Regions from separate parts of the Pseudomonas sp. NBRC 111131 genome, predicted to be linked through region 2. Evidence: predicted binding sites of a transcription regulator. Region 2 holds the regulator's gene; each other region holds the start of a gene.
What was found. The regulator FliA, encoded in region 2, starts transcription of late flagellar genes. The targets are predictions, from matches to a motif close to CTAAAGTTTNNNNNNNNNNNGCCGNTAA.
Positions count from the first base shown of each region.

Region 1: a site for FliA is predicted at 1,429-1,456, ahead of APH34_RS00085 (methyl-accepting chemotaxis protein). Genes of this name have one in related genera too.
Region 3: a site for FliA is predicted at 3,332-3,359, ahead of APH34_RS06440 (methyl-accepting chemotaxis protein). Genes of this name have one in related genera too.

Region 1 covers NZ_BCBH01000001.1:14,756-25,225, reverse strand. Annotated here, with positions in the region: gene pcaH (protocatechuate 3,4-dioxygenase subunit beta) at 1-276, opposite strand, end outside; gene APH34_RS00090 (neutral zinc metallopeptidase) at 465-1,349, shown strand; gene APH34_RS00085 (methyl-accepting chemotaxis protein) at 1,542-3,461, shown strand; gene ggt (gamma-glutamyltransferase) at 3,698-5,365, opposite strand; gene APH34_RS00075 (LysR family transcriptional regulator) at 5,483-6,379, opposite strand; gene APH34_RS00070 (NAD(P)H-dependent oxidoreductase) at 6,471-7,061, opposite strand; gene APH34_RS00065 (putative quinol monooxygenase) at 7,224-7,538, shown strand; gene APH34_RS00060 (sulfite exporter TauE/SafE family protein) at 7,528-8,292, opposite strand; gene APH34_RS00055 (LysR family transcriptional regulator) at 8,370-9,254, shown strand; gene APH34_RS00050 (cupin domain-containing protein) at 9,435-9,779, shown strand; gene mmsB (3-hydroxyisobutyrate dehydrogenase) at 9,966-10,470, opposite strand, start outside.
Region 2 covers NZ_BCBH01000003.1:246,817-257,286, forward strand. Annotated here, with positions in the region: gene motD (flagellar motor protein MotD) at 1-650, opposite strand, end outside; gene APH34_RS04810 (flagellar motor protein) at 654-1,394, opposite strand; gene APH34_RS04815 (chemotaxis response regulator protein-glutamate methylesterase) at 1,394-2,518, opposite strand; gene APH34_RS04820 (chemotaxis protein CheA) at 2,565-4,775, opposite strand; gene APH34_RS04825 (protein phosphatase CheZ) at 4,788-5,576, opposite strand; gene APH34_RS04830 (chemotaxis response regulator CheY) at 5,595-5,969, opposite strand; gene fliA (RNA polymerase sigma factor FliA) at 6,074-6,814, opposite strand; gene fleN (flagellar synthesis regulator FleN) at 6,811-7,644, opposite strand; gene flhF (flagellar biosynthesis protein FlhF) at 7,738-9,045, opposite strand; gene flhA (flagellar biosynthesis protein FlhA) at 9,057-10,470, opposite strand, start outside.
Region 3 covers NZ_BCBH01000004.1:270,701-281,170, reverse strand. Annotated here, with positions in the region: partial or broken gene APH34_RS30270 (methyl-accepting chemotaxis protein) at 172-1,212, opposite strand; gene APH34_RS06440 (methyl-accepting chemotaxis protein) at 1,363-3,279, opposite strand; gene APH34_RS06435 (16S rRNA (uracil(1498)-N(3))-methyltransferase) at 3,383-4,090, opposite strand; gene tatC (twin-arginine translocase subunit TatC) at 4,087-4,878, opposite strand; gene tatB (Sec-independent protein translocase protein TatB) at 4,875-5,255, opposite strand; gene APH34_RS06420 (twin-arginine translocase TatA/TatE family subunit) at 5,259-5,537, opposite strand; gene APH34_RS06415 (phosphoribosyl-ATP diphosphatase) at 5,563-5,898, opposite strand; gene hisI (phosphoribosyl-AMP cyclohydrolase) at 5,900-6,292, opposite strand; gene ubiB (ubiquinone biosynthesis regulatory protein kinase UbiB) at 6,366-7,985, opposite strand; gene APH34_RS06400 (SCP2 domain-containing protein) at 7,982-8,605, opposite strand; gene ubiE (bifunctional demethylmenaquinone methyltransferase/2-methoxy-6-polyprenyl-1,4-benzoquinol methylase UbiE) at 8,605-9,375, opposite strand; gene APH34_RS06390 (polyhydroxyalkanoic acid system family protein) at 9,500-9,775, shown strand; gene APH34_RS06385 (DUF6543 domain-containing protein) at 9,812-10,470, opposite strand, start outside.

The sequences.
Region 1 (10,470 bases), on a different contig from region 2:
CGGTTTACCGTATTGATCGACCACACGACCGGCAACGATGATGCGTTCACCGATCGGCAGGCCACCGTTGTTGAAATTAAGCAGCAGGTCATGGTCATGGGCACCGAAGCCCAGGTGGGAAAAGTCGGGGCCGGTGGTTTCGCTGATCGACTGCGGGATGCTGACCAGTGCCTGGCGCGGCGAGCGGGCAATGGACGTCTTGTAGTCGGGGGTCAGCGCCTTGGGGTGCCAATTGCGATCACGGATCACGAAGCGGCTGTTGTCCTGGGCGGGCATGCCGTTTTCCTCTCTTGGAATTATCAGAACGCCTGTGCGTGGCAGGCGGACTTGCAGTTTCAGATAGGTCGCGGGGGATGAATATTGAAATCAGCCGCTCTATACATAACCAAATGGTTATGTATTAGTACGTTTGCCCGTGGTGATCTAATCTTTGTCTTCATGTTTCACGCCCTGGAGAGCATTTCATGGAATGGCGAAAAGGCCGGCGCAGCGACAACGTAGTCGATGCCCGTGGCGAAGGTGGCGGCGGCGGTATGCGCTTTGGTGGCGGTAAAGGGCTCGGGCTCGGCGCCATTTTGCTCATCGTCGGCATCGGCTGGCTCACCGGCCAGGATCCGCTGCAGATACTTGGCCAGCTCGCCGGCCAGATGGAGCAACAGCAACAGGCCCCCAGTGGTGCAGGCAACAAGGCACCCGCAGCCAACGACGAGCAGGCGCAGTTCGTCGCCTCGATCCTGGGCGATACCGAAGACACGTGGAAGGCCTTGTTCTCCCAGGCTGGCAAGCAGTACCGCGACCCCAAGCTGGTGCTGTTCAGTGGCCAGGTCAATTCCGCTTGCGGCTTCGCTTCGGCGGCGGTCGGCCCGTTCTACTGCCCGGCGGACCAGCGGGTTTACCTGGACATGTCGTTCTTCCGTGAAATGGAAACCCGTTTCGCCGCCGCCGGTGATTTCGCCCAGGCCTACGTGATCGCCCACGAAATCGGCCACCACGTGCAGACGTTGCTCGGCGTCTCGGCCAAGGTCGACGCGGCCCGCCGCAACGGCCAACGCCTGGAGGGTGACAATGGCCTGTTGGTGCGCCAGGAACTGCAAGCCGACTGCCTGGCCGGTGTGTGGGCCTATCAGGCGCAGCAACGCCTCAACTGGCTTGAGCCGGGGGATGTCGAGGAAGCGTTGAATGCGGCCAATGCCATTGGTGATGACCGCCTGCAGCAGCAGGGCCAGGGGCGCGTGGTGCCTGACTCCTTCACCCATGGCACCTCGGCGCAGCGGGTACGTTGGTTCAAGGCAGGGTTCGCCAAAGGTGAAGTGAACAGTTGCGACACCTTCAGTGCACGCAGCTTGTAAGGGTACCTGCAAGTTCGGCAAGCGGCGGAACCCGCAAAAAGCAAACGTTTTTACAGGGCGAAAAATTGCTGAAAAAGCGTTTCAGCTTCACCCCTGCTTGCCGATAACCCCTGCACGATTCAGCGGGCATCCAGAATAACAACGCTTCGCGATCGAAGATCAAGTAAGCGAAATCATTTCTGGAGAGCGTGCATGAACAGCTGGTTCGCCAATATCAGCGTAAACCTCAAACTCGGCCTGGGCTTCGGCCTGGTGCTGATCCTTACCGCCCTGCTGGCCCTGACCGGCTGGACTAGCCTGGGCAGCCTTATCGCCCGCAGCAACTGGATGGGCGACATCGGTCAGCTCAACAAAGACCTGACCGACCTGCGTGTGGCGCGCCTGCAGTACATGATCGCCGACGGCGACGATGCCGCAGCCGCCAACACGCAGGCCAAGCTCGACATTTTCAGCAAACAGCAGGAGTACCTGGCCGGCACCTTCAAGAGCCCAGAGAACGTCAAGCTGCTGAACGCGCTGGGACAAACCCTCAGCGACTACCGGGTTTCGCTTAACAAGATGCGTGCCGGCTATCAGAGCTCACGGGCCGCCCTTGGCGTGATGAGTGCGTCGGCAGGCAAGGCTGACGAGGCCATGGAAAGCCTCAGCCAGGATGTCATGGGCCGCCCCGAGCCGGACAGCGTGCGCCTGGCGCAATACCAGCTGATCAGTAAAGTGCGCCAACAGCTGCTGTTGGTGCGCATCGACGTGCGTGGCTACATCGCCGACAACTCGGCCGCCAACGAACAAGCGGCATTGCGCCAGCTCGAAGCGGCGTTGGTCGAAATCGACAACCTCAAGCGCCAGTTGCCGGCCGAAACCACACGCGTGGAGCAATTTGAGCAGTCGGTACAGGCCTACCTCCAGGCCGTGCGTCAGTTCCGCGATGCAATCGCCGATATCACCGTCGCCCGTGCGGAAATGACCGTGCAGGGCAGCGACATCGTCAAGCGCAGCGATGCGCTGTACGACATCCAGCTGGAGCGTCGCAACGCCGAAAGCAGCCAGGCCCGTAATCTGCAGATCATCGCCACGCTGCTGGCGCTGCTGGCCGGGGTACTGGCGGCGGTCATCATCACCCGGCAAATCACCCGGCCACTGCGCGAGACCCTGCACGCGGTGGAGCAGATCGCCAGTGGTGACCTCACCCACGACATGCGCGTGACCCGCCGCGATGAAATCGGCGTGCTGCAGCAAGGCATCGCCCGTATGGGCACGACCCTGCGCGAGCTGATCAGCGGCATCCGCGACGGCGTCACTCAAATCGCCAGCGCTGCCGAAGAGCTGTCGGCGGTAACCGAGCAAACCAGTGCCGGTGCCAACAGCCAGAAGGTCGAAACCGACCAGGTCGCCACGGCCATGCACGAAATGGCCGCGACCGTTCAGGAAGTGGCGCGTAACGCCGAACAGGCTTCGCATGCGGCGACCGGTGCCGACGAAGAGGCGCGCGCAGGTGATCGCGTGGTTGGCGAAGCAATCAGCCAGATAGAGCGCCTGGCAGAAGAAGTGCACCGCTCAACCGAAGCCATGAGCCTGTTACAGCAGGAGAGCCAGAAGATCGGCAGCGTGATGGATGTGATCAAGTCGGTGGCCGATCAGACCAACCTGCTGGCGCTCAACGCCGCGATCGAGGCGGCCCGTGCCGGTGAGGCGGGCCGTGGATTTGCCGTGGTCGCCGACGAAGTCCGTGGCCTGGCCCAGCGTACGCAAAAGTCCACCGAGGAAATCGAAGAGCTGGTTGCCAGCCTTCAGCACGGTACTCAGCAGGTGGCCAACGCCATGCAGGGTAGCCGCACGCTGACCGACAGCAGTGTGGAACTGGCACGCAAGGCCGGGGCTTCGCTGGAGAACATCACTGGCACGGTGTCGAGTATCCAGTCGATGAACCAGCAGATTGCCGCAGCGGCCGAACAGCAGAGTGCGGTGGCTGAAGAGATCAGCCGCAGCATTCTGAATGTGCGAGATGTGTCCGAGCAGACGGCGACGGCCAGTGATGAAACGGCAGCTTCGAGTGTCGAACTGGCGCGCCTGGGCGGGCACTTGCAGACGTTGGTCAGCCAGTTCCGGGTGTGAATTCCACATGCTGTTAGCGCCCGATCTCGCGCCACACAAGCTCGATGTGGGAGCGGGCTTGCCCCGCGAAGCAGGCAACGCGGTGGTCGGCCCCGGCACACCGATTCCACAGCAAGTGCGTCAACGTATAGACGGTTGAGCAAGTTGCTCCCAAAGGTACCCCACTGCCCCCTGGGCGTGCGGGGTACTTCTGGGAGCCGGCATGCCGGCGACAAAGCCAAAAAGCTGAAAACAGGCTACTTAACGACCACCCCCACTCCGCGCCCGCGCGGATCAGAAGCCGTTTCCAGCTTCGCCCCGTCCACCCGGATGGCCTGGATATCGCCCATCTCCCAACCCTGATCCTCCAGCACATAGCCCATCTTCTTCAGGTCATCCGCCACCGCCCCGGTGAGCGGTGCATAGCTGTCGAAATAGACGGTGTCCTTGGGCAGCAACTGATGATGCACACGCTGCGCCGCCACGGCCTTATCCAGCGGCATACCGTAGTCGTACAGGTTGTTCATCACCTGGAAGATCGAGGTGAAGATCCGCGACCCGCCCGGGGTACCGATCACCAGCACCACCTTGCCATCGCGGGTCATCAGGCTCGGGCTCATGGACGACAGCATGCGCTTGCCTGGCTCGATGGCATTGGCGTCACCGCCGACCACGCCAAAGGCGTTGGCGGCGCCAGGCTTGGCACTGAAGTCGTCCATCTCGTCGTTGAGCAGGAAGCCGGCGCCCTTGACCACCACCCCGCTGCCGTAGTCGAGGTTGAGGGTGTAAGTGTTGCTCACCGCATTGCCTTGCTTGTCGACGATCGAGAAGTGAGTGGTCTGGTGCGGCTCCAGCCCCGGCTTGACCTTGTCGGTGTCAGAGATGGCGTTCGGGTTGACCTGGCTTGCCCGCTTGGCCAGGTAGTCCTTGGCAATCAGTTGGTCAACCGGCACCTTGGTAAAGGCAGGGTCACCGAGGTAGTCGGCGCGGTCGGCGAACACACGCTTCTCGATTTCAGCCAGCAGGTGGATGTATTGCGCCGAGTTGTGCGCCACCCCCTTGAAGTCCGCCGCACGCTCTTCCTTGATGCCCAGTAGCTGGGCCAGGGCCACGCCACCGGAGCTTGGCGGTGGCGCGGTGTACACCACATTGCCGCGCCAGCTCAGGGCCATCGGTTCACGCCATACGGCCTTGTAGTCCCGAAGGTCTTGCTGGGTGATCAGGCCCTTGTCAGCCTGCATCTGGGCTACCAGCAGCTCAGCGGTCTTGCCCTGGTAGAACTCGCTCACCCCTTTATCGGCAATGCGCTCAAGGGTCTGCGCCAGTTCTGGCTGCTTGAATGCCTCGCCCACTTTCATGTTGCCGAAATAGTCGTTGAAGTTGGTCGCGGTCTTGAACATGCCTTGGGCATCGTTGCGGTACTGGTACTGCTTCTCGGCCACTTTGAAACCGTTTTTCGCATAGCCGATGGCCGGGGTCAGCAACTCGCTCCAGGGCAACTTGCCAAACTTCTGGTGCGCTTCCCACAGCCCCATCACGGTGCCGGGCACGCCTGCGGCGCGAACACCCACCAGGCTGAGGTTCTCGATGACCTCGCCCTTGTCATCCAGGTACATGGTACGGGTTGCCGCTTTGGGCGCGACTTCACGGTAGTCGAGGAAGTAGGGTTTGCCGTCGACGAACAGGGTCATGAAACCGCCGCCACCAATGTTGCCGGCTTCCGGGTAGGTCACCGCCAGCGTAAAGGCGGTTGCCACTGCCGCGTCCACGGCGTTGCCGCCTTTCTTCAGAATGTCAGCGGCTACCTGTGCGCCATATTGATCGGGCGCGGCCACCGCACCACCTTCCAGCGTTACCGCATAAGCCGAAGAACAGCTCAGGATTACGGCCCCGAGCGCCAAGGGCTGAAACAGGACAATACGCATGACACTTCCTTGGTGTTGTTTTTGTTGATCACTCAGTAAGGCCGAAGCGCGTCGACTGTGCAATCACACGGAGGAAGTTTCGCCGCCCGTGGGCAGGATTTGTCGCGTTCAGGCAACTCAGCAGGCGTACATCGCCAGCTTGCGCTGGATGAAATCGAGGAAACACTGGATACGCAGGGCCAATTGCGTGTTGCGGTAATAAACAGCGTGGATCGGCTGGCGGTAACCGTTGTTGGCATCGCTCAACAGCACGTTCAGGCGGCCGGCGCGGATGTCTTCGTGGGTCATGAAGTGCGAGAGGCTGACGATGCCCTCCCCGGCCAATGCCAGTTGGCGCAGGGTTTCGCCGCTAGAGGCAATCAGCGCCGGGCGGATCGGCCAACGGTCACCCTGGGCGTGGCGCAGTGGCCACTGGTTGAGTGACTCAGGCTGGCTGAAACCGAGCAGGCAATGGTTGTTCAGGTCTTCAACCTGCTGCGGCGTGCCATGGCGCTCCAGATAGGCGGGGCTGGCCAGGACCTGGACCGGGCTGCAGCCGAGTGAACGGGCATGCAGGCTGGAGTCAGCCAGTTCACCGATACGGATCGCCACATCGGTGCTTTGCTCCAGCAGGTCGATGATCAGGTCATCGGTGTTGAGCTCCAACTCGATGCCGGGGTACTGCCGGCGGAACTCACCGATCCAGGGCAGGATGGCATGCAGCATGAAAGGCGCCGCGGCATTGATGCGCAGGCGCCCGGATGGGGTCTGGCGGTTCATCGACAGGCGCTCTTCCATGTCGTCCATCTGCTCCAACACCCGGCGTGAGCGTTCGAGGAAGAAGCGGCCTTCTTCGGTCAAGTCCATGCGCCGAGTGGTGCGGTTGACCAAGGTGGTGCCGAGCTTGGCCTCCAGGCGTGACAAGGTGCGGCTGACCGCCGACGGCGTCTGGCCCATCTGCTCGGCGGCAGCAGAGATCGAGCCGCAATCGATCACGGCAACGAATACCTGCAGTTCTTCGGATCGGGTTTTCACACAGAAGGCCTTGGAGGGAAGATGCCCAGATTGATAGCTGTTGCGCGAAGCCCGCGCAAGGGGGCCGCCATCCAGCCCCTGGCAACGGCGCTTACTGAGCCTTGCCGAAGACCTGATTCAAATGCGCTTCATACGCCGCCAGCGCCGCCGGCACATCCGGGCGTTTCATCACATCCACCGCAAGGAAGGTCGGCAGGCCGGCCATGCCGAGGAACTGGTTGGCCTTGTGGAACGGGAAGTAGACCGCATCCACGCCTTTGCCCTCGAAGAAATCGCTCGGGTCGTCGAAGGCCTGTTGTGGGGCATTCCAGGTCAGCGACAGCATGTACTGCTTGCCCTGCACCAGGCCACCGCTGCCGTATTTCTGCGAGGCATCCGAACGGGTACGGCCGTCGTTGGCGTAGAGGCTGCCGTGGCCGGCGGTGAAGACTTCGTCGATGTACTTTTTGACGGTCCAGGGCGCGCCCATCCACCAGCCTGGCATCTGGTAGATCACCACATCGGCCCAGAGGTATTTCTCGACCTCGGCCTGGACGTCATAGCCACCGTCGATGAAGGTTTGCTGCACATCGAAACCGGCGCGATCCAAATGCGCAAGGGCGGCGTCGTGCAGGGTCTGATTGAGGCGGCCATCGGAGTGGGCGAACTGTTTACCGCCATTGAGCAGAAGAATCTTTTTCATGCTGACCTCGGGGTCGAGTCAAATGGAATGACCGGCAGATTAGAGGCCCGCTGGCACGGGAAACAGCAGCCATGGGTCAAAATACAATTGATCCATAGTCACGAATGCTCAGGTAATTATTGCCTTAGAATCGTTTCATCATCCATCACCGAGTAGCGACCCATGAGCGAGCAGCACGCTTTTATCCTCAAGGCCAAGACCCGTCCGGAAATGGCGGAGGCTTTCGAAACCCTGTTCCGTGCCTACGTCGAACCGAGTCGCCAGGAACCAGGCTGTATCGAATACCACATGCTGCGCGACAAGGCAGACCCCAGCCTGTTCGTGTTCTTCGAGGTGTGGGCCAGCAAGGCAGCCCTGGACGTGCATTCGGCCTTGCCACACATGGTCGAGTTCTTCGAAAAGCGCATGGACTACCTGGAGCGTGACTTCGATATCCAGGCTATCGAGATGCTCAGCGCATCCTCTGCTAGCCGTTGATCAGCAGATGGCCGCCGAGTACGGCCATACCGATGAAGAAGCAGCGCTTGAACAGGGCAGCACTGATGCGCTGGCGCAACCACTGGCCCGCCAGCATGCCCAGCAGCGCTGGCACCAGCATCAGCAATGAAGCCCCCAGTGCCTGGCTCCCTAGGGCATCCTGCCCGGCCAGGCCCAGGGCCAACGCCACGGTCGAGACGGTGAACGACAGGCCCAGCGCCTGGATCAGTTCATCGCGGCTCAGGCCCAGGCTCTGCAGGTAAGGCACTGCGGGCATCACGAACACGCCCGTGACGGCTGTGACCAGCCCGGTCAGCAGCCCGCACAGCGGCCCCAGCCACCCTTCCCGCCCTGGCGCCAGCCGCAACCCCGGTCCGAGCAGCCCATAGGCCGCATACACCAGCAACGCCGCACCCAATGCATGCGCCGCCCATAGGCCGCTGTTGATTCCAAGCCAGGCACTGCCAACCAATGTGCCAACGAAGATTGCTGCCAGCGTCGGCCCAAGACGCCGCAAGAGCGCCAGCAGATGCCCGCCAGCGGCCAGTTGCCAGAGGTTGGTGAGGGTTGACGGCACGATAAGCAAGGCTGCAGCCTGCGCCGGAGGCATAGCCAGGCCAAGCAACCCCATGGCGACGGTAGGCAGGCCAAGGCCAATCACACCTTTGACCGTGCCGGCCAGGATGAAGGTGACAACCACCAGCAGCGAAAGCGCTGGGCCAATATTCTGATAGAAAGCAAGTAAGGTATCCATGCCGGTATGATGGCGCGCCAGCGACCGGCTGAAAATCTGCCATCTCCTTACCCAGACTATCGCCAGGACAGAGGCTGATGCATTTCGACCTGATAGACCTTACGCTTTTCCAGCACACCCTGGAGTGCGGCAATATCACCGCCGGCGCCCGCCACAGCCACCTGTCGCTACCGGCTGCCAGTGCGCGAATCCGCGCCATGGAGGCCTCCTTGGGCACGCCTTTGCTGGAGCGCAATCGCCGTGGCGTGCAACCGACACCTGCCGGGCAGGCATTGCTCCAGCATGCCAGGCTGATCGGCCAGCAGGTCGAACGCCTGCAGTTCGATCTCGCCCAATATGCCCAGGGCCAACAGGGCCAGGTGCGCCTGTTGTGCAATACGGCGGCGCTGGCCGAATACTTGCCGGAGCTGCTGGCCGGGTACCTCGCCGACAACCCCGGCGTCAGTGTCGATGTCCAGGAACTGCCGAGCCTGCGGATCGTGCATTCGATCACCCAGGGCATGGCCGACCTGGGCATCATCTCCACTGCAGCCCCCAGCACGCACCTGCAGACGCTGCCGTTTCGCGACGACCCGCTGGTGTTGGTCATGCCGCTGGACCACCCTCTCAGCTCGGCGTCAGCGCCCAGTTTTGTCGACAGCCTTGCCCATGGCCATGTGGGGTTGGGGGCGAACAGCGCCCTGGCGCTGTATCTGGAGGAGCAGGCCCTGCACGAGGGCCGGCGCATGCGCGTGCGGGTCCGCGCGGAGGGCTTTGACGGGGTGATCCGTATGGTCGCCGGGGGCGCCGGGGTGGGCGTAGTGCCGCTGGCAGCGGTGAAGCGCTGGGAAGACCTGCTGCCGATGCATTGGGTCGCGCTGCGCGAGGAGTGGGCCAATCGCCGGTTGCTGTTATGCGCGCGGGATTTCACGGTGCTGCCTGGGTATGCGGCCGGGTTGGTCGAGCGATTGGTAAACGCCTGAATGGGTAAGCCCGCGAAGAGGCCCGCACAAGCGGCACACGTTTGAGGCCTCTACCCGTCGCCGCGTCATTTCTTCACCGCATAGCGCGACCAGGCACCTGAACGTCGACCCCAGGCAACTGCGGCTCAGCCAATCCCCCTATGGTGGCGAGTCACTCAGCCAGTCATCAGGAGTTGTGCCATGTCCGATTTCATCACCGTCCTGCGCGAAACCTGCCCGACGCCGGTCGTGGACGCCACCAAGTGGAAGCGCATTGGCGGCGACCCGCACACCGTCAACCTCAACGCTTACCTGTCGGCCGACGGCAGCAAGATCATGGGCACCTGGATCTGCACGCCGGGCAAGTTCGAGGTCAATTACGAGAAGTGGGAGTTCTGCCACTTCCTCGACGGCTACTGCATCATTACCCCGGAAGGTGAAGAGCCGAAGCACCTGAAGGCGGGTGATGTGTTCGTGATCGAACCGGGGATGAAAGGGACCTGGGAAGTGGTCGAGACGGTGCGTAAATACTTTGTGTTTGCCTGATCCAGCAGGTTCGTTGGCCTTGCTGGCACCCTCGCCGGCAAGCCGGCTCCCGCAGGTACATTGCAGTGCCTGAAGGATGTGCAGCATCGGTAGAGGCAAAAAAAATCGCGAGGCAAGCGCCCGTCCCTCTGGTGCGCAGTTACAGAGGGAAGGCCGCCCGGCCCGCGATGAAGCCCACCTTGCTCGTCAATCTTTCTTGCGGTAACCCTCGACGATTGCCGAGAAGTCCTTGCCACCCTCGCCCCGCAGGCTCATGGCCTGGTACAGCTGCTGGGCCACGGCCCCCATGATCACCGGCTGATGCGCCTGGCGCGCAGCCTCGGTGGCCAGCCCCAGGTCCTTGAGCATCAGCTCTGCACCAAAGCCACCGGTGTATCCGCGCGAAGACGGCGCGGTTTCAATGATGCCCGGCCACGGGTTGTAGGTATCGGAGCTCCAGCAACGCCCGGTCGAGCTGTTGATGATGCCGGCCAGCACTTTGGTGTCGATGCCCAGTGCATTGCCCAGCGCCATGGCTTCGGACACGCCGATCATCGAAATACCCAAGAGCAGGTTGTTGCAGATCTTGGCGATCTGGCCAGTGCCGACCTCACCGCAGTGCACGATATTGCGGCCCATCTGCTCCAGTACCGGCTTGAGGGTGGCAAACAACTCGGCGCTGGCCCCCACCATGAAGGTCAGGGTGCCCGCC
Region 2 (10,470 bases):
CCCACCGAGGCCATGCGCCCAGGGTTCACCCCATTCATGGCCAGCAGGCGGACGATGCTCGCGGCGCGCGCCGACGACAGTTCCCAGTTGGTCGGGTACTGCGCCGTGCGAATCGGCAGGTTGTCGGTAAAGCCTTCGACATGCACCGGGTTGGCAAACGGTTTGAGGATGTTCGCCACCTTTTCGATGATGTCGAACGCCGTGTCGCTGGGCATGGCGTCGCCGCTGCCAAACAGCAGCGAAGAATTGAGCTCGATCTCGACCCACAGCTCGTTACCACGCACCGTCATCTGGTCGGACTTGATCAGGTCGCCGAAGGCATCGCGCACATCGTCGCTGATGGTCCTTAGCGGGTCGACATTGGTCTGCGCCAGGCCCGCATCGGTCTGTTCGCTGTCCCTGATCAACGGCTCGGCCGGCTTCACGCTAAGCGGCTGCTCATCGCCGATGGGGATCGGCTTCATACTGCGTTCAGGGTCGTTGAACACACCCAGCAACGCTTGCGAAACGACCTTGTACTTGCCCTCGTTGATCGAGGAAATCGAATACATGACCACGAAAAACGCGAACAGCAAGGTGATGAAGTCCGCGTACGACACCAGCCAGCGCTCGTGATTCTCGTGTTCCTCGGTATGACGACGGCGACGCATGGGCTACTCCATGAAGCCTTGCAGCTTCAGCTCGATAGAGCGCGGGTTCTCACCCTCGGCAATCGACAGCAAGCCTTCGAGCAGCATTTCGCGGTAGCGCGACTGGCGCAGCACAATGGCCTTGAGCTTGTTGGCGACCGGCAGCAGGATCAAGTTGGCACTGGCCACCCCATAGATGGTAGCGACGAAGGCCACGGCAATACCGTTGCCCAGCTGCGACGGATCAGCCAGGTTGCCCATCACGTGGATCAGGCCCATCACCGCACCGATGATGCCAATGGTCGGCGCGTAGCCGCCCATGCACTCGAACACTTTGGCGGCTTGGATATCCCGGCCTTCCTGGGTAAGGAAATCGACTTCGAGGATGCTGCGGATCGATTCGGGCTCGGCGCCGTCCACCAGCAACTGCAGGCCTTTGCGCGCATACGGGTCAGGCTCGCCATCAGCGACCCCTTCCAGGCCCAGCAGGCCTTCCTTGCGCGCCGTCAGGCTCCAATTGACCACCCGGTCGATGCCGCCGGCCAGGTCAACCCGCGGCGGGAAGAAGATCCACCGCAGGATCTGCAAGGCGCGCTTGAACGACGACAGCGGCGACTGCAACAGTGCCGCGGCCAGGGTACCCCCCAATACGATCAGCGCCGCCGGGCCATTGAGCAGCGCGCCAACATGGCCACCCTCAAGGAAGTTGCCACCCACGATGGCGACGAACGCCAGGATCAGGCCGATCAGGCTAAGGACATCCATCAGACGCAGGCCTCGACCAGGTGCTTGCCAATTTCATCCAGGCTGTACACCGCGTCTGCCAGGTTGGCTTTGACGATGGCCATGGGCATGCCATAGATCACGCAGCTCGCCTCGTCCTGGGCCCATACCGTGCTGCCACCCTGCTTGAGCAGACGCGCGCCTTCACGGCCGTCGGCGCCCATGCCGGTGAGCACCACCGACAGTACCTTGTCGCCGTACGACTTGGCCGCCGAACCGAAGGTGATGTCCACGCAGGGCTTGTAGTTCAGGCGCTCATCGCCAGGCAGGATCTTCACCGTGCCGCGGCCATCGATCATCATCTGCTTGCCACCTGGGGCCAGCAGGGCCAGGCCGGGGCGCAGCATATCGCCGTCCTCGGCTTCCTTGACGTTGATCTTGCACAGCTTGTCGAGGCGCTCGGCGAATGCCTTGGTGAACGCCGCTGGCATGTGCTGGATGAGCACGATCGGCGCCGGGAAGTTCGCCGGCAGTTGAGTCAGCACGCGCTGCAGGGCCACCGGGCCGCCGGTGGAGGTGCCAATCGCCACCAACTTGTAGGGTTTACGCTTGGGGGCCGGCGCGTGAGCGACAGCCGGCGCGGCGCTGCGGGCAGGCGCCACGCGCGCTGGCGCGGTGCTGGCCAGGCTGCTGGCGGGGGCCGGAGCAGTGCTGGCCGGCGCAGGCGCGGCAACGGGCGCTGTGCTTGCGTAGCCGCCAAAACGGCGGTTGCTGCGCGAAATGGTGTGAACCTTTTCGCACAGCAGTTGCTTGACCTTGTCCGGGTTACGCGAGATGTCCTCGAAGTTCTTCGGCAGGTAATCCACCGCTCCGGCATCCAGTGCGTCGAGGGTTACCCGGGCGCCTTCGTGGGTCAAGGAAGAGAACATCAACACCGGTGTCGGGCAGCGCTGCATGATGTGCCGCACCGCGGTGATGCCATCCATCATGGGCATTTCGTAGTCCATGGTGATGACATCGGGTTTGAGCGCCAGTGCCTGGTCGATCGCTTCCTTGCCGTTGGTCGCCGTGCCCACGACCTGGATCGTCGGGTCCGCCGAGAGGATTTCCGAAACGCGGCGGCGGAAGAAACCGGAATCATCCACCACCAGGACCTTGACTGCCATAAACACTCCATTAGGCGACGCAGCCCGCCAGGGCGCGCCACCGAAATCAAATACGCCGTGCCGCGTAACGCTTGAGCATGCTCGGTACATCGAGGATCAGCGCGATACGACCGTCGCCGGTGATGGTGGCGCCGGACATGCCCGGGGTGCCCTGCAGCATCTTGCCCAGCGGCTTGATCACCACCTCTTCCTGGCCCACCAACTGGTCCACCACAAAGCCGATGCGCTGGGTACCGACCGAGAGAATCACCACGTGCCCCTCACGCTGCTCTTCATGCACCTGGCCCTGGACCAGCCAGCGTTTTAGGTAGAACAGCGGCAGCGCCTTGTCGCGCACGATCACCACTTCCTGACCGTCGACCACGTTGGTGCGCGACAGGTCCAGGTGGAAGATCTCGTTGACGTTGACCAGCGGGAAGGCAAACGCCTGGTTGCCCAGCATCACCATCAGAGTCGGCATGATCGCCAGGGTCAGCGGTACCTTGATGACGATCTTCGAGCCCTGGCCCTTGGCCGAGAAGATGTTGATCGAGCCGTTGAGCTGGGAGATCTTGGTTTTCACCACGTCCATGCCCACACCGCGCCCGGAAACATCGGAAATCTCGGTCTTGGTCGAGAAGCCCGGGGCGAAGATCAGGTTGTAGCAGTCCGACTCGCTCAGGCGTTCGGCGGCATCCTTGTCCATCAGGCCCTTTTCCACGGCCTTGGCGCGCAGGATGTTAGGGTCCATGCCTTTGCCGTCATCGGAAATCGACAGCAGAATATGGTCGCCCTCCTGCTCGGCCGACAGCACCACGCGGCCCGTGCGCGCCTTGCCGGTGGCTTCGCGCTCATCCGGCATCTCGACACCGTGGTCGACGGCATTGCGCACCAAGTGCACCAGCGGGTCGGCCAGGGCCTCGACCAGGTTCTTGTCCAGGTCGGTCTCTTCGCCGACCAGTTCCAGGTTGATCTCTTTTTTCAGCTGGCGTGCCAGGTCGCGAACCAGACGCGGGAAGCGACCGAAGACCTTCTTGATCGGCTGCATGCGGGTTTTCATTACCGCGGTCTGCAGGTCGGCGGTGACCACGTCGAGGTTGGACACGGCCTTGGACATGGCCTCGTCGCCGCTGTTCAGGCCCAGGCGCACCAGGCGGTTACGCACCAGCACCAGTTCGCCAACCATGTTCATGATTTCGTCCAGGCGCGCGGTGTCGACACGCACGGTGGTTTCCGCTTCGCTGACGGCATGCTTGTCGGCAGAGGCCGCTGGCGCACGGGCGGGCGCCGCGGGCTTGGCGGCTGGCGCAGGCTTGGCAGCCGGCTTGCTTTCAGCCTTCGCGGCCACAGGCGCGGCAACGGCCGCAGGCGCCTGGGCAGCGACACTGTCACCGGAGAACTTGCCCTTGCCGTGCAACTGGTCAAGCAGCGCTTCGAACTCGTGCTCGCTGATGTCATCGCCGTTGGCCGGCACCGCTGCACTGTGGGCCGTTTCGGCCACCGCCGTGGCCGCTGGCAAGGCATCGGTCTGGAAGGTGCCTTTACCATGCAACTGATCCAGCAGCGACTCGAATTCTTCGTCGGTGATCTCATCACTCACCGGTACGCTGGCGGCTGAGGCCTCAGGCTCGGCGGCTGCGACCTCGGAGGAGAACTGGCCTTTGCCGTGCAACTGGTCAAGCAGCGACTCGAATTCGGCGTCGGTGATTTCCTCCGAACCGCCGCTGACGGTTTCGCCTTGCGTTTGCTGTTCGGCAGCAGCGGCTTGAGCCTTGACGGCGTCCAGCGAGTCGAGCAGCTGTTCGAATTCAGTGTCGGTGATATCGGCCTCGGCAGCCGGCGCCTCGACTACCGGCGCAGCCGCAACCTGCGCAGGTGCATCGGCGGCGGCCGGCTCGGCCAGGCGCGCCAGCGCGGCCAACAGCTCGGGCGTGGCCGGGGTCACTTCGCTGCGTTCGCGGACCTGGCCGAACATGCTGTTGACCGTGTCCAGTGCTTCGAGCACCACATCCATCAGTTCCGCATCGACCCGGCGCTCACCTTTGCGCAGGATGTCGAACACGTTCTCGGCGATATGGCAGCACTCCACCAGCTCGTTGAGCTGGAGGAAGCCGGCGCCCCCTTTTACAGTGTGGAAACCGCGAAAAATGGCATTGAGCAGGTCGGCATCGTCGGGCCGGCTTTCCAGCTCGACCAGTTGCTCGGACAGTTGCTCAAGAATTTCGCCGGCTTCTACCAGGAAATCCTGGAGGATTTCTTCATCGGCGCCGAAGCTCATTAAACGTGCTCCTTAAAAACCCAGGCTGGACAGCAGATCATCGACATCGTCCTGACCGGACACGACGTCTTCACGCTTATCGGCATGAATCTGCGGACCTTCACCCCGTGTCGGATGTTTTTCTTGATCTTTTTCAGCGCGCAACTGCTGGTGGTCATGTTCGATACCGGCAAAACGGTCGACCTGACTGGCCATCAGCACGAGCTTGAGCAGATTGCTTTCCACGTCGGTAACCAGCGCAGTCACGCGCTTGATCACCTGGCCGGTCAGGTCCTGATAGTCCTGAGCCAGCAAAATGTCGTTGAGGTGGCCCGCGACCTTGCGGTTCCCTTCGGCGCTGTGTGTCAGGAAACTGTCGACGCGCTTGACCAGCTCGCGAAACTCCGGAGCGGCAACTTCGCGACGCATGAAGCGCTGCCAGTCAACGCTCAGGCGCTGCGCCTCGGCCGCCAGATCGTTGAGCACAGGCGTGCTCTGCTCGACCAGGTCCATGGTGCGGTTGGCGGCTCCTTCGGTGAGCTTGACCACATAGGACAGGCGCTCGGTGGCGTCGGTGATCTGCGAGACTTCCTCGGCCTGCGGCATGTGCGGGTCGATCTGGAAACTGACGATCGCGCTGTGCAGCTCACGGGTGAGCTTGCCGACCTCCTGGTACAGGCCTCGGTCGCGGGTCTGGTTCAACTGATGAATCAGTTGCACCGCCTCGCCGAACCGCCCCCGCTCCAGGCTTTCGACCAACTCCTGGGCATGCTTCTTCAGGGTCGATTCGAACTCCCCCAAAGACGATTGTGTTGATTCCATGGCGCCCCCTGACGTGACTCAGCCGTTGACGCGTTCGAAGATCTTCTCGATCTTTTCTTTGAGCACCTGAGCGGTGAACGGCTTGACCACGTATCCATTGACCCCGGCCTGGGCCGCTTCGATGATCTGGTCACGCTTGGCTTCAGCGGTCACCATCAGCACCGGCATAGCCTTCAGGCGGTCGTGTGCACGCACCTTGCGCAGCAGGTCGATACCGGACATGCCGGGCATGTTCCAGTCGGTCACCAGGAAGTCGTAATGGCCGCTTTCGAGCATCGGCAGTGCCGTGGTGCCGTCATCGGCCTCATCGGTATTGGTGAAACCCAGATCACGCAACAGGTTCTTGATGATCCGCCGCATCGTCGAGAAGTCGTCAACGATGAGGATTTTCATGTCTTTGTTCAATTAGACCTCCAAGCAGTCTCAAACGCGCTCGGCCCCGAACGCGCATTCAATCAATTCGGTACAACGTGAAAACGACTGCAACGACCCCGGGCTCAGCGTGCCCGCCACTCCCCGAGGCGGCTGCGCAGGCGCGCGGCGCACTGGCTGTGCAGCTGGCTGACACGTGACTCGCTGACCCCCAGCACCTCACCGATTTCCTTGAGGTTCAGCTCTTCGTCATAGTACAGCGCCAGCACCAGCCGCTCACGCTCTGGCAGATTGGCAATGGCATCGGTCAAGGCAGCCTGGAAGCGCTCGTCTTCCAGGTCGCGCGATGGCTCGACCTGGCCACTGGCACCGTCCTCGTGCAGCCCTTCGTGCTCGCCGTCCTGCAACAGGTCGTCGAAACTGAACAGGCGGCTACCCAGGGTATCGTTCAAAATCCCGTAGTAATCATCGAGACTCAATTGGAGTTCGGCAGCAACTTCATGATCTTTAGCGTCACGGCCGGTTCTGGCTTCCACGGCACGCATCGCATCACTGACCATGCGCGTATTACGGTGCACCGAACGGGGTGCCCAATCCCCCTTTCGCACTTCGTCGAGCATCGCACCGCGGATGCGGATGCCGGCATAGGTTTCGAAACTGGCACCCTTGCTAGCGTCGTACTTGTTGGCGACTTCCAGCAAACCGATCATGCCGGCCTGAATCAGGTCTTCGACCTGCACGTTGGCCGGCAAGCGGGCCAGCAGGTGGTAGGCAATGCGCTTGACCAGCGGGGCGTAGCGTTCGATCAATTCGTACTGGGCATCCTTCGACGCCTTGCTGTACATCTTGAAACCGCTTGCGTTCATAGTACCGGCCCCGCGCTGGTGGGTTGCACCAGGCGCTCGACAAAGAACTCCAGGTGCCCGCGCGGGTTGGCCGGCAATGGCCAGCTATCGACCTTCTGCGCAATGGCCTTGAAGGCCAGCGCGCACTTGGAACGAGGGAAGGCCTCGTAGACTGCCCGTTGCTTCTGCACCGCCTTGCGCACGCACTCGTCATAGGGCACGGCACCGACGTATTGTAGGGCGACATCGAGGAAGCGATCGGTGACCTTGGTCAACTTGGCGAACAGGTTGCGCCCTTCCTGCGGGCTCTGTGCCATGTTGGCCAGCACGCGGAATCGGTTCATCCCGTAATCACGGTTGAGCAACTTGATCAACGCGTAGGCGTCGGTGATCGAGGTCGGTTCATCACAGACCACCAGCAACACTTCCTGGGCAGCACGAACAAAACTGACTACCGAGTCACCAATACCCGCAGCGGTGTCGATCACCAGCACATCGAGGTTGTCGCCGACCTCGCTGAATGCCTGGATCAACCCGGCATGCTGGGCGGGAGCCAGGTGCACCATGCTCTGGGTGCCGGACGCCGCCGGCACGATGCGCACGCCGCCTGGCCCCTGCAACAGTACGTCGCGCAGCTCGCAGCGCCCTTCGATGACATCGGCCAAGGTGCGTTTAGGGGTCAGGCCCAGCAACACGTCGACGTTGGCCAGGCCCAGGTCGGCGTCCAGCAGCATGACCCGGCGGCCGAGTTCGGCCAGCGCCAGGGACAGGTTCACTGAAACGTTAGTCTTGCCGACGCCACCTTTACCACCGGTCACGGCGATCACCTGTACGGGATGCATGCTACCCATGTTCGTTGTTTACCTTGTCTCGCTTGGACCCAAGCCACACGAGGGGCAATGCTGCCGCCCCCTTGGTGTAGGTATTTTGCATACGCTTCATCATCAACCTGCTCGCCGCGGGTTGTGATAGAGATCAGCGAACATGTCGGCCATGGCCTCCTCGCTGGGCTCGTCCTGCAACTGCACATTGACGGCACGGGTCACCAGTTGGTGCGCCCGCGGCAGGTGCAGGTCGTCAGGAATGCGCGGGCCATCGGTGAGGTAGACCACGGGCAGTTCATGACTGATGGCCAGGCTCAGCACGTCGCCAAGGCTCGCCGTTTCATCGAGTTTGGTCAGGATGCAACCGGCCAGGCCACAGCGTTTATAGCTGTGGTAGGCGGCGGTGAGCACCTGCTTCTGGCTGGTGGTGGCCAGCACCAGGTAGTTCTTCGCGGCGATGCCACGCCCGGCCAAGGTTTCCAGTTGCATGCGCAGGGCCGGGTCGCTGGCCTGCAGGCCGGCGGTATCGATCAGCACCACGCGCTTGCGCAGCAGCGGCTCCAGCGCCTGGGCCAACGACTGGCCCGGGTCGACGTAGGTCACGGGCACATTGAGGATGCGCCCCAAGGTCTTGAGCTGCTCCTGGGCACCAATGCGGAAGCTGTCCATGCTCACCAGCGCCAGGTTCTGCGGGCCGTACTTGAGTACATACCGCGCCGCCAGCTTGGCCAGGGTGGTGGTCTTGCCCATGCCAGCAGGGCCGACCATGGCGATCACACCGCCCTCCTCGATCGGCTCGACCTCGGGCACCTCGATCATCCGCGCCAGGTGCGCCAGCAACATGCGCCACGCCTGCCGTGGTTCTTCGATCTCGCCCGTGAGCTCGAGCAATTCGCGGGCGATCGGTCCGGACAGGCCGATACGCTGCAAGCGGCGCCAGAGGTTGGCCTGGGCCGGCTTGCTGCCCTGCAGTTGGCTCCAGGCCAGCGAACCGAGCTGCACTTCGAGCAACTCGCGCAGGCCCGAGAGCTCCGAGCGCATGGCATCGAACAGCCGCGGGTCCACCGGTGCCGGCGCGGCGGGTGCTGCCGGTGCAGGCGCAGCCGACTGCGGCTCGATCAGTGGCTCCGAGGCGGTCAGCGATTGCCCGGCGAACAATTGGCGATTGCCTTCGTCGCCATCGCTGCGGTTGTCCAGCTCGGCCTGGGCGGTGGCGATGCGCGTGTGGGTCTTGCGCAGCTCTTGCTCGAGCTCGGCGTTGGGCACGCGCGGGGCCAGCGCGGACAGCTTGTAGTCCAGCGCAGCCGTCAGTTCGACACCGCCAGCAATGCGGCGGTTACCGATGATGGCGGCATCAGAGCCCAGCTCATCACGGACCAGCTTCATGGCTTGACGCATATCGGCGGCGAAAAAACGCTTAACTTGCATAACCCACTACCTCAGCCGTTGGGGCCCACGGTGGCAACGATGGTGACTTGCTTGTTGTCAGGTATTTCCTGATACGCCAAAACATGCAAATTCGGTACAGCCAGGCGACCAAAGCGCGACAGCATGGCGCGGATCGGGCCGGCCACCAGCAAGATAGCTGGCTGGCCTTGCATTTCCTGGCGCTGGGCCGCATCAATCAACGAGCGCTGCAGCTTTTCGGCCATGCTCGGCTCCAGAAGAACACCGTCCTCCTGGCCTTGCCCGGCCCGTTGCAGACTATTGAGCAAAATCTGTTCCAACCTTGGCTCAAGGGTGATGACAGGCAGCTCGGACTCAACGCCGACAATGCTTTGCACGATGGCGCGACACAATCCGACACGCACGGCGGCCACCAGCGCGGCGGTATCTTGACTCTTGCCGGCATTGTTGGCGATGGCCTCGGCAATGCTGCGAATATCGCGCACGGGCACCTGCTCGGCAAGCAATGCCTGCAGGACCTTGAGCAGCCCCGACAAGGAAATGACACCCGGCACCAACTCCTCGGCAAGTTTAGGCGAAGCCTTGGACAATACTTGCAACAGTTGCTGGACTTCCTCGTGGCCTATCAGCTCGTGGCAGTGTTTCTGCAGGATCTGGTTGAGGTGGGTGGCAACCACGGTGCTGGCATCCACCACCGTATAGCCCAGCGACTGTGCCTGAGCGCGCTGGCCGACATCGATCCACACCGCTTCCAGGCCAAAGGCCGGATCGCGTGCGGCAATGCCGTTGAGGGTGCCGAACACCTGGCCAGGGTTGATTGCCAACTCGCGGTCTGGGTAGATCTCGGCTTCCGCCAAGATCACCCCCATCAACGTCAGGCGATAGGCGCTGGGCTGTAGATCGAGGTTGTCGCGGATGTGCACCGTGGGCATGAGAAAGCCCAGGTCCTGGGAGAGCTTCTTGCGCACGCCCTTGATCCGTGCCAACAGTTGGCCGCCCTGGTTGCGGTCGACCAGCGGGATGAGCCGGTAGCCGACCTCCAGGCCGATCATGTCGATCGGTGTCACGTCGTCCCAGCCCAGCTCCTTGGTTTCCAGCGCGCGCTGCGGAGAAGGCAGCAGGTCCTGCTGACGCTGCGCCTCCTTCTGCGCCTCGACCTTGGCCTTCTGCTGCTTCTTCCAGACCAGGTAAGCGCCACCGCCCGCCAGCAGGCCCAGGCTCAGGAACGCGATATGCGGCATGCCCGGCACCAGGCCCATGACGATCATCAGCCCTGCCGATACCGCCAGCGCCTTGGGCGAATCGAACATCTGCCGGTTGATCAGCTTGCCCATGTCCTCGGAGCCCGAGGCCCGGGTGACCATGATCGCGGCAGCGGTCGACAGCAACAGGGATGGCAATTGCGCCACCAAACCGTCACCAATGGTCAACAGCGCGTAGACCTTG
Region 3 (10,470 bases), on a different contig from region 2:
AGTTTCCTCGCGCTGCTGGTTGATGCGCAGCTTGGTGTTTTCGCTGCTGGCAGCCAGCTGCGTGGCGGCCTGTGACAGGTGGCCCACTCCCTGGTCGATACCGCCAATCAGCTCGCGCAGGCTCAGGGTCATTTCGCGCATGCTGGTTTGCAGTTGACCCATCTCGTCACGGCGCTGTACTGGCTCCAGCTGGCTCAGGTCGCCACGGGCGATGCGCGCCGCCACAGACAGGGTCTGGCCCAAGGGTTGGGTGATCTGCTGGGTAATCAGCCAACCAGCCAGCACGCCCACCAGCAGCGCCAAAAGGGCCACACTGGTCAATAGCGAGCGCGCTGCCAGCGCCTCGCTGTCACGTTGTTCGATCTTTTTGGCGCTCAACTCAAGGCTGGTCGCCCGCAGCTGGTTGCCCATCTGCTCCATTTCATTTTGCAGCTGCTCCACCTGCAGGGCGGTACGCCGGTATTGGTCAAGGCTGGCGCGATACCTGGCCAGTTCCAGGCCTGGCTGCTCCATCACCGCGCGCGGCAGGCCCAGTGCAGCCAGGCCTTTGAGCAATTGGGCGAGGCTGGTGTCGGCGGCGGTCAGGGCAGCGTCGCCCACCTTGGCGAAATCCTCCAGCGGCGAAAAGGTATAGGCGGGTACCAGGCTCTGCTGGTTGGCGCCGTCGATGTGTCGGCTGAGGGTATCCATCAGGCCCAGCACACCACCTTGCTGACTGTCGGCGGGCATCTTCAGCAGCGCTTGGGTCTGCAGCTCGTCGATGGCGTCATTGAGCTTCTGTTCCTGCACCTGCATGGCCTCGCGCAAGGCACGCCGGTGCTCAACGCTGCGCTGCAAGGTGGTGAAGTTTTCGCGCAGGTGCTGCAGCATCTGCACCTTCTGGCTCAGCATCTGGTGCGACTCATCGACGCTGCTGCGTTGCTGCAGCAGGGTCAGCTTGGCTTCCAGTTGCTCAAGGGTGCTGGCGATCTGCGCCTTGCTGGTTTCGTCGGCGAGCACCCTGTAGGTGATGCGTTCGGCACGCAGGTCTTTGGCCAGGTCATTGATCTGGCCAATTTCACTGAGTTGCTCCGAGCGGGTGATGGCGCCGTCCAGGGCACGCCAGCCGCTCACGGTGGTGGCCAGGGTGAGCAGCAGGACCACGGCGAAGCCCAGGGCGAGCTTGGCGCCGACACTTATGTTGCCGAGTCTGCGGTTGAGGTAGCCGAACATGGCAAGTCTCCGTCCAGGTGAGAAGGGATGCCACGCCGGCCTTCTGCTGGCATGACACCCTGCCCATCGGCGGAGGAGGTGTAAGACTTGACCTGAGAATCGAGTAGGAAAATTCAGCCAAGAATGTATGAATCAGTACCCTACTCGTGTTTACAGGCGGAACCGCCCTACCAGGCCCTGCAAATGCGTGCCCAGCCGCGCCAACTCAACGCTAGAGCTGGCCGTCTCTTCGCTAGCTGCCGAGGTCTGGTCGGAGATATCCCGCACATTCATCACGCTGCGATTGATCTCCTCGGCTGTCGCACTCTGCTGCTCTGCCGCCGTGGCGATCTGCTGGTTCATCGCCTGGATCGACGACACCGTTCGGGTGATGGTCTCCAGTGAAGTGCCTGCACGGCGTGTCAGCTCGACGCTGCTATCGGTGAGCTGACGGCTGGCGTCCATTACGCTGGCCACACGCTGGGTACCGCTTTGCAAGCCGGCGATCAGTTCTTCGATCTCTTCGGTGGACTGCTGGGTGCGCTGGGCCAGGCTGCGCACTTCATCGGCGACCACGGCAAAGCCGCGCCCGGCCTCACCGGCCCGCGCGGCTTCGATAGCGGCGTTAAGGGCCAGCAGGTTGGTCTGCTGGGCCACCGATTTGATCACGTCGAGCACGCTGCCAATCTTGTCACTTTCAGCCTTGAGTACATTCATCGCTTCACTGGAGTTGATCACTTCGCTGGCCAAGCGCTCGATCTGGTTGACTGCCTCGGTGACCACGCGATCACCCTCACGGGCCTGCTGGTCGGCCATCAGTGCCGCCTCCGAGGCCTGCTCGGCATTGCGCGCCACTTCATGCACGGTGGCGGCCATTTCGTTCATGGCAGTCGCTACCTGGTCCGTCTCGATCTTCTGATTGTTGACCCCGGCGCTGGTCTGCTCGGTCACCGCCGACAGTTCCTCGGCAGCGCTGGCGATCTGCGTGACGCCGTCGCCTATGCCGCCGATCAGTTCGCGCAGGCCTTGGGTCATGCGCTGCATGCTGGCCTGCAACTGGCCCAGCTCGTCGCGGCGGGTCGCTGGCAGGTCCTGGCTCAGGTCACCATTGGCCACTCGCTCAGCGGCGGCGAGCGTCTGGCGCAGCGGGATGATGATCTGCCGGGTGATTGTCCAGGCGGCCAGTAGCCCAAGCAGCAGGGCCAGGCCAGTGGCAATCGCCAGCATGGTCTTGGCCTGGCGAGTCCCGGCATCACGCACGGCGGTTTGTGAGAGGGTCATCGCCTGGCTGGTATCCAGCAGCACTGAGCCTTGCTCAGCCATCACCTGCAGGGCCTGCTCACTGGCCGACTGTGCATTGCCGAACTGGTTGACAGCATCACGGTAAGCGGCGAGAGCGTCCGCGGAATCGTCCAGGCTGGCGGCGTATTCGGCCGGCAGCTTGGCCGGCAGTGCCTTAAGGTTGGCCATGGCCTGATCGATGGCTGCGAGTGCGGTCTGCTGGTAGTCGGCGTTGCCGCTGTAGGTGTAGCCGCGTACCTGGAAGCGTGCCTGCTGCACCAGTGCGCTGACCTCTACCGCGCTTTGGTATGGCGCGATATCGCCGCTTTGCAGCAAGCGTTGCTGAACCCGGCTGATCAGCTCGGCGGCCTTGTCGGCGCTGTCACCCAGCACACTGCGGCTGGCTTCGCGCCGTTGTGCGGCCTGCTTGAGGTCGGTGAAGGCCTGTTGATACTTGCGCACGGCGTCCTGTTGCTGCTGCAGGCGCTGGCGGTCGGCAGGGTGTTCGATCTGGCCGAGCATGAAGGTGATCTGGCGTTCCAGGCCTGCGAGGGCTTTTTCCAGTTCCCCGATCGCGGCGTCGTTTCGGTCGCGCTGGTAGTGCTGGCGTGCAATGCGCAGTTCCTGGGTGCCTTGGAGGATAAGCGAGATGTTACCCAGCTTGTCGCCTCGGGCGATGACGCTGTTCAAGCCCAGCCAGCCCGTCAAGGTGATCGCTAGGGTCAGTAACAATACCAGGCCGAAGCCCAGGCCCAGTTTGCGATTGACGCTCACATTCCCCAGCGAGTGGGATAACCATCGGTACATGTTCGACTCCCCGGTAACTCGGCAGCACAGTTTAATTGTTGTGTTGCCAAGGCCATCGGCTTGCGCTGGGGAAACTTGATGGGGGGAAAGTCTACTTGGCTCGTCAGAAAATTCGCGATAGGAGCGCCGTCACGGCCGTTTCTACCCGCAAAATCCGTTCGCCCAGTTGTACCGGGGCAAGGCCCGCCTTGCCCAGCAGTTCGACTTCATAGGGGATCCAGCCGCCTTCGGGGCCGATTGCCAGGGTTACCGGCCCTTCTACGGCGCGTGGGCAGGCCGGGTAAGGGCCAGGGTGGCCAACCAGGCCCAGGGTGCCGTCGGCGATGGCGGGTAAACGGTCTTCGACGAACGGCTTGAAACGTTTCTCCATGATGACTTCGGGCAGCACCGTGTCGCGGGCCTGTTCAAGGCCCAGCACCAGGTTCTCGCGTACAGTCTCCGGGTTGAGGAAGGGCGTTTGCCAGAAGCTCTTCTCGACCTTGTAGCTGTTGACCAGGATCAGCCGTGGCACACCCAGCGTGGCCACGGTCTGGAACAGCCGGCGCAGCATTTTGGGCCGCGGTACAGCCAGTACCAAGGTCAGTGGCAGCTTGGCAGGGGGCTGCTGGTCGAAGCCGACTTCGAGCTCGGCTTCGTGCGGTGCCAGGCGCACCACCGTGGCGCTGCCCATCAGGCCGTTGATGCGGCCCACGCGCAGGGTGTCACCCACCGCTACACGGTGAATGTCCTGCATGTGGGTAAAGCGCCGGTCGGCAAGGACGACGCGGTCGGGCGCGACGAAGTCGGCCTCTTCGAGGAGCAACAGGTTCACGGCTGGGTCGCTGGCGGCTGGTCGTTAGGGTCGTCTGCCGCTTCATCGCGGTCATGGCTGCGTTTACGGATCAAGCTGCCACACAGCACGCCGATCTCGAACAACAGCCACATGGGCACGGCGAGCAGGGTCTGGGAGAAGATGTCCGGCGGGGTCAGGATCATCCCTACCACGAAGCAGCCGATGATCACGTAAGGGCGGACCTTCTTCAGGTATTGCACATCGACCACGCCGATCCATACCAGCAGCACCACCGCCACGGGGATCTCGAAGGCGACGCCGAAGGCGAAGAACAGGGTCATGACGAAATCCAGATAACTGGAGATGTCAGTCATCATCGACACGCCTTCCGGCGTGGCGCTGGCGAAAAAGCCGAAGATCAGCGGAAATACCAGGAAGTAGGCGAACGCCATGCCGGCGTAGAACAGGAAGATGCTCGAGACCAGTAGCGGGATGGCGATGCGCTTTTCATGACGATACAGCCCAGGTGCGATAAAGCCCCAGATCTGTTGCAGGATGAACGGGATGGCCAGGAACAGCGAGACGATCATGGTCAGCTTGAACGGCGTCAGGAACGGCGAGGCCACATCGGTGGCAATCATCGTCGCATTGGCCGGCAGGTGCGCACGCAGTGGCGCGGAGACCAGGGTGTAGATCTGTTGGGCGAAAGAGAACAGGCCGGCAAAGATCAGGAAGATGGCGGCAACGCAGCGCAACAGACGCGTGCGCAGTTCGGTCAGGTGCGAGACCAGCGGCATGGGCTGGTCGTCTTGCGGATTTTCGCTCATGGGGCTCGCGGCGGTTGAGGCTGTTCGGGCTGTTCAGGCGTGCTTGCCGGCGCTGCAGGCGCAGGCGCAGCGTCGGGCGGCGTGGCAGTGTGCTCGGCGGCCGTAGCGGCCGGGGCCTGGGCAGGTGGCGTCTGCGGATTGAGAATGCGCTTGGCTTCCTGCTCCATCTGCAGGATGTGCTCGTTGTGCAACTGGCGGCGGATGTCGTCGGCGCCGATTTCGCGCTCGACTTCCATCTTGATCGCGTTGAAGCTGCGTTTCAGGCGGCCGATCCACAGCCCCGCCGTTCGCGCAGCACCCGGCAAGCGCTCAGGGCCCAGTACCAGCAGGGCGACCAGGCCGACGAGCAGCAGCTCACTGAAACTGATGCCGAACATGGCTCAGTCTTTCCGCTGCGGCTCTTGGACCGGCTGTGCCTGGCCCTCGATGGTGTGCCCCGCACCCTGGTTCTGCTGTGTGGTGGTCTGTACCGGTGGCACTGGCTGGGCGGGCGGCGGGGCCTGCTCGGCCGGCTTGGTCTCTTCTTCGTTCATGGCTTTGCGAAAGCCTTTGATCGACTCGCCCAGGTCGCTGCCGAAGTTCTTCAGCTTCTTGGTGCCGAACACCAGGACCACGACGACCAGCAGGACAATCCAGTGTTTCCAGTCAAAAATACCCATGGTGTTCTCCTAGAATGCGATTCAGTCAGGCCGAGGGCTGACGGGCGGCCTTTTCATCGTGCCCGGACAGGCCGAAACGGCGCTCCAGTTCATCGAGCACGGCTTGTGGATGCTGGCCCAGCGCGCTGAGCATGACCATGCTATGAAACCACAGGTCTGCGGTTTCATAGATGACATCACTGCAATCCTTGCTGATCGCGGCATCTTTTGCAGCAATGATGGTCTCGACGGACTCTTCGCCGAGCTTCTCGAGGATCTTGTTCAGGCCCTTGTGGTACAGGCTGGCCACATAGGAACTGTCGGGGGCCGCGTGTTTGCGCTCCTCGAGCACTTCGGCCAGGCGAGTGAGGGTGTCGCTCATGTCAGTGTCCTGCGCTGTAGATGGCATCCGGTTCTTTCAGGACCGGGTCGACGGTTTTCCACTGGCCGTCTTCGAAGACGCGATAGAAACAGCTTTCACGGCCGGTATGGCAGGCGATATGGCCCAGTTGCTCGACCATCAGGATGATCACGTCGGCATCGCAGTCCAGGCGCATTTCGTGCAATTTCTGCACATGGCCCGATTCTTCACCCTTGCGCCACAGCTTGCCACGGGAGCGCGACCAATAGATGGCGCGTTGCTCGGCGGCAGTCAGTGCCAGCGCTTCGCGGTTCATCCAGGCCATCATCAGCACGCGTCCGGTCTTGTGGTCCTGGGCGATCGCCGGTACCAGGCCATCGCTGTTCCACTTGATCTCGTCCAGCCAGTCTTTCATCGTCGACTCCAAAGCCGGGCCCGCTCCTGTACCGGGCCCTTTGCGCTAGTGTGCCAGCCAGCAGCGCGGCTGGCTATTGGCGCACGATCAGGTAAAGGCCTGCGGCAAACATCAGCCAGGCCGGCCAAGCCGCCGGGGCGGCCAGGCTGGCGGCCTCGGCGGCACCCGCAGCCAGCACGGCACCGCCCCCTAGCAGGCCAGCACCCAGCAGGCGCAGCGCCCAGCGGTCGCCCTGACGCCGTCGCTCGGGCAGCTGCGGGTCGTGCAGGTGTGGCTGCGACAGGCGTTCGAGCAGGTCGCGGGTCATGTTGGCCAGATGCGGTAATTGCTCGACCTGGCTGTGCAGGTTGCCCAGCATGGCTTTGGGGCTCATGCGGTCGCGCATCCAGCGCTCCAGGAAGGGTTTGGCGGTGCTCCACAGGTCAAGGTCGGGGTACAGCTGACGCCCCAGGCCTTCGATGTTGAGCAGGGTCTTCTGCAGCAGGACCAACTGCGGCTGGACTTCCATGTTGAAGCGCCGGGCGGTCTGGAACAGGCGCATCAGCACCTGGCCGAAGGAAATGTCCTTGAGCGGTTTTTCGAAGATTGGCTCGCACACGGTACGGATGGCCGCTTCGAACTCGTTGACCTTGGTGTTCGCCGGCACCCAGCCCGAATCGATGTGCAGTTCGGCGACGCGGCGGTAATCGCGCTTGAAGAAGGCGATCAGGTTGCGCGCCAGGTAGTCCTGATCCTCGGCCGTGAGGCTGCCGACGATACCGCAGTCGATGGCGATGTACTGCGGGCTCCACGGTTTGACCGTGCTGACGAAGATGTTGCCCGGGTGCATGTCGGCGTGGAAGAAGCTGTCACGGAACACCTGGGTGAAGAACACCTCCACGCCCCGTTCGGCCAGCAGCTTCATGTCGGTGCGCTGGTCGGCCAGGGTCGCCATGTCGGTGACCGGCACCCCGTAGATGCGCTCCATTACCAGTACCTTGGGGCGGCACAGGTCCCAGTAGACCTGGGGCACGTACATCAGCTGCGAACCTTCGAAGTTGCGCCGCAGCTGGCTGGCATTGGCTGCTTCGCGCAGCAGGTCGAGTTCGTCGTAGATGGTTTTCTCGTAGTCGCCGACGATTTCCACCGGGTGCAGGCGGCGGGCGTCGGCCGAGGCCCGTTCGGCGCCTTTGGCGATCAGGAACAACCAGGCCAGGTCCTGGGCAATCACGGGCTTGAGGCCCGGGCGCACGACCTTGACCACCACTTCCTCGCCGCTTTTCAGGCGCGCGGCATGCACCTGGGCGACCGATGCCGATGCCAGCGGCTCGACGTCGAAGCGGCTGAACACCTCGCTGACCTTGGCCCCGAGCTGTGCCTCGATCAGCGCCACGGCCTTTTGCGGGTCGAACGGCGGTACGCGGTCCTGCAAGAGCATCAGCTCGTCGGCGACGTCGGTGGGCAGCAGGTCGCGCCGGGTAGACAGCAACTGGCCGAACTTGATGAAGATCGGCCCCAGGTCCTGCAGCGCCAGGCGCAGGCGCGCGCCGCGGCTCAGTGCCGACGGTTTGCGCGGCAGCCAGCGCCACGGCATCAGCAGGCGCAGGCTGCGCAGCCACCAGGGCAGGGGCAGGTCGAACAACAGGTCATCGAGACGGTAGCGGATCACCACGCGCTGGATGCGGAAAAGACGGCGGACGGCGAGCAGCTTCATGCGTTATCGCTGGTATCAAGGGATCGGGAGAGGCGCTGCAGGCGCGCCTCGAGGCGTTCTATATCGACCTTCAGGGTATCGAGCTCACTGAAAGCAGCTTCGGCTTCGCGCTTGCCAACCAGTGTGCGCGACTCTTCGGCCAGGTACTCGGACAGATTCTGGCTGAATCGTGCCAGGCCCTGGCGGGTCCAGCGTGCGCGCAAGCGCACATGGCCGGCCAGCAGCGAAGTGGCGACGGGGCCTAGCCAGCGTTGCAGCTCGTGCTCCCAGTCCAGCTCCAGGTCCTGCAGCACACCGAACAGGTCGAGCAGCGCGGCACTGTCGCCATGCAGTTCGACCTGCGGGCTGTGCAGTACGGCGCTCTTGTCCTTGGCCACGGCCAGTTGCAGCAGGCTGCCGGCCGGGGCGCGCAGGCTGCAGTCGACCTCGCCCTGCCATTGCCCAGCGAGCATCAAGCCCTCTTCATCGGGCAGGATGAATACCTGCAGGGCCGGCTGGCGGCAGTCGATTTCGATGACCTTGCCCTCCAGCGCGGCCAGCCGCGGCAGGGCCGTGCTGTCCATGCGCAGGACGCGGTTCAGGCCATGTTCGACGCTGGCGAGCAGCCCTGCCAGCAACATCAGGGCTTGATTCCCCGGTGCACGGCGACGATACCGCTGGTCATGTTGTGGTAGGTGACGCGATCGAAACCGGCATCGATCATCATGGCCTTGAGGGTTTCCTGGTCGGGGTGCATGCGGATCGACTCGGCCAGGTAACGGTAGCTTTCCGAGTCATTGGTGATCAGCTTGCCGGCCAGGGGCATGAACGCGAACGAGTAGGCGTCGTAGGCCTTGGACATCAGCTTGTTGGTCGGCTTGGAGAACTCCAGCACCAGCAGGCGCCCGCCCGGTTTGAGCACACGCAGCATCGAGCGGATGGCTTCGTCCTTGTGGGTGACGTTGCGCAGGCCGAAGGCGATGGTGACGCAGTCGAAGTGGTTATCCGGGAACGGCAGTTTTTCCGCGTCGGCCTGGACGAACTCGATGTTGCCGGCCACGCCACGGTCGAGCAGGCGGTCGCGGCCGACCTTGAGCATCGATTCGTTGATGTCTGCGAGCACCACCTGCCCGGTGGGGCCGACGAGGCGCGAGAACTTGGCGGCCAGGTCGCCGGTACCACCGGCGATGTCCAGTACCCGGTTGCCGCTGCGCACGCCCGACAGCTCGATGGTGAAGCGCTTCCACAGGCGGTGCATGCCGCCGGAGAGCACGTCGTTCATCAGGTCGTACTTGGCGGCCACCGAGTGGAACACCTCGGCGACTTTTTTCGCCTTCTGGCTCTCGGGAACATCCTGATAGCCGAAATGAGTGGTGGGTTCGGCGTGTTCGCCTTTGCGCTGGTCGTTCATATCGCTTCACCGAAAAAAATTACCGCCATTCTAGGGCGAACGGGCGGATTTGTCTTGGCGGGGTGTGCCATGCGGCAGGGGCGGGCATAATGCCAATTATGTCTTCATACCCAGGATCCTCCGCATGACCCAGATCAGCGTCGAACGTAAACACTCCCTCGGCCGCGACGCCGCCCGTGCCAAAGCAGAGGCGCTGGTGGACAAACTGAGCCGTGAATATGACCTCAAGGCTACCTGGAACGGTGATCGCGTCGATGTAGCGCGCAGTGGTGCCAATGGCAGCGTGCACATCGGTGATGACAGCATCCGGGTCGAGCTCAAACTGGGCATGATGCTGTCGATGATGAGCGGCACCATCAAGGGCGAGATCGAACGGGCATTGGACAAAGCGTTGGCCTGAGTGGAACGGGCCGACGCATGTCGGCCCATTGCAGGATCAATCGGGGGGGAACGGTATGATATCTGCCACCTCTTCGAGCTTCAGATCGCCGCGGTAGATCTTGATCCGTTCGGCATTCGTGGCGTTCTTCAGCTTCTCTTCTCGCTCCAGGCTCCTGGGCTCCCAGAACTTCAAGTGTCCCTTGACGAAGCGGCGGGCGCTGGCCTGCGTGCTGCGGTAATGAAAATGCGCTTCCCAGAGCACCGCTGTGGGGGCGTGCGTGTCGCGCACCTCATACACATCCAGGTAATCATCAGGTCGGCGCGTGGGTTTTCGTACCACGGTTGGGGTGATCTGCAGGCGTTGTTGTTCATGCAGGTAACGCAATGCAGTGCCATCGGGGTGTTGCGTGGTGAGGTAAGACTGCGTAAGCAGGCGGTTTTTCTCCGCCCGCACGTGTGCGGCTGCGGCACGCAGTTCTTGGGTCAAGGCCAGCGACCGGGGCGTGTTCTCGATGGCCTGCAGTTTATGGGTGATTTCGAGAAGGTCTTCGATGTGCCAGTCCATCAAATCTGACAGGGCATTCGGTTCGTTGAGGTGACGTGCGGCTTTTGCTATGCGCACGTCACGGTTGGCGAGCAGGCTGGTCGCGCGTTGGCGCAGTTCGGCTGTGTCGAGCGTTACCGGCAGTTCCGGCGGGGCCAGCTCGAACCACT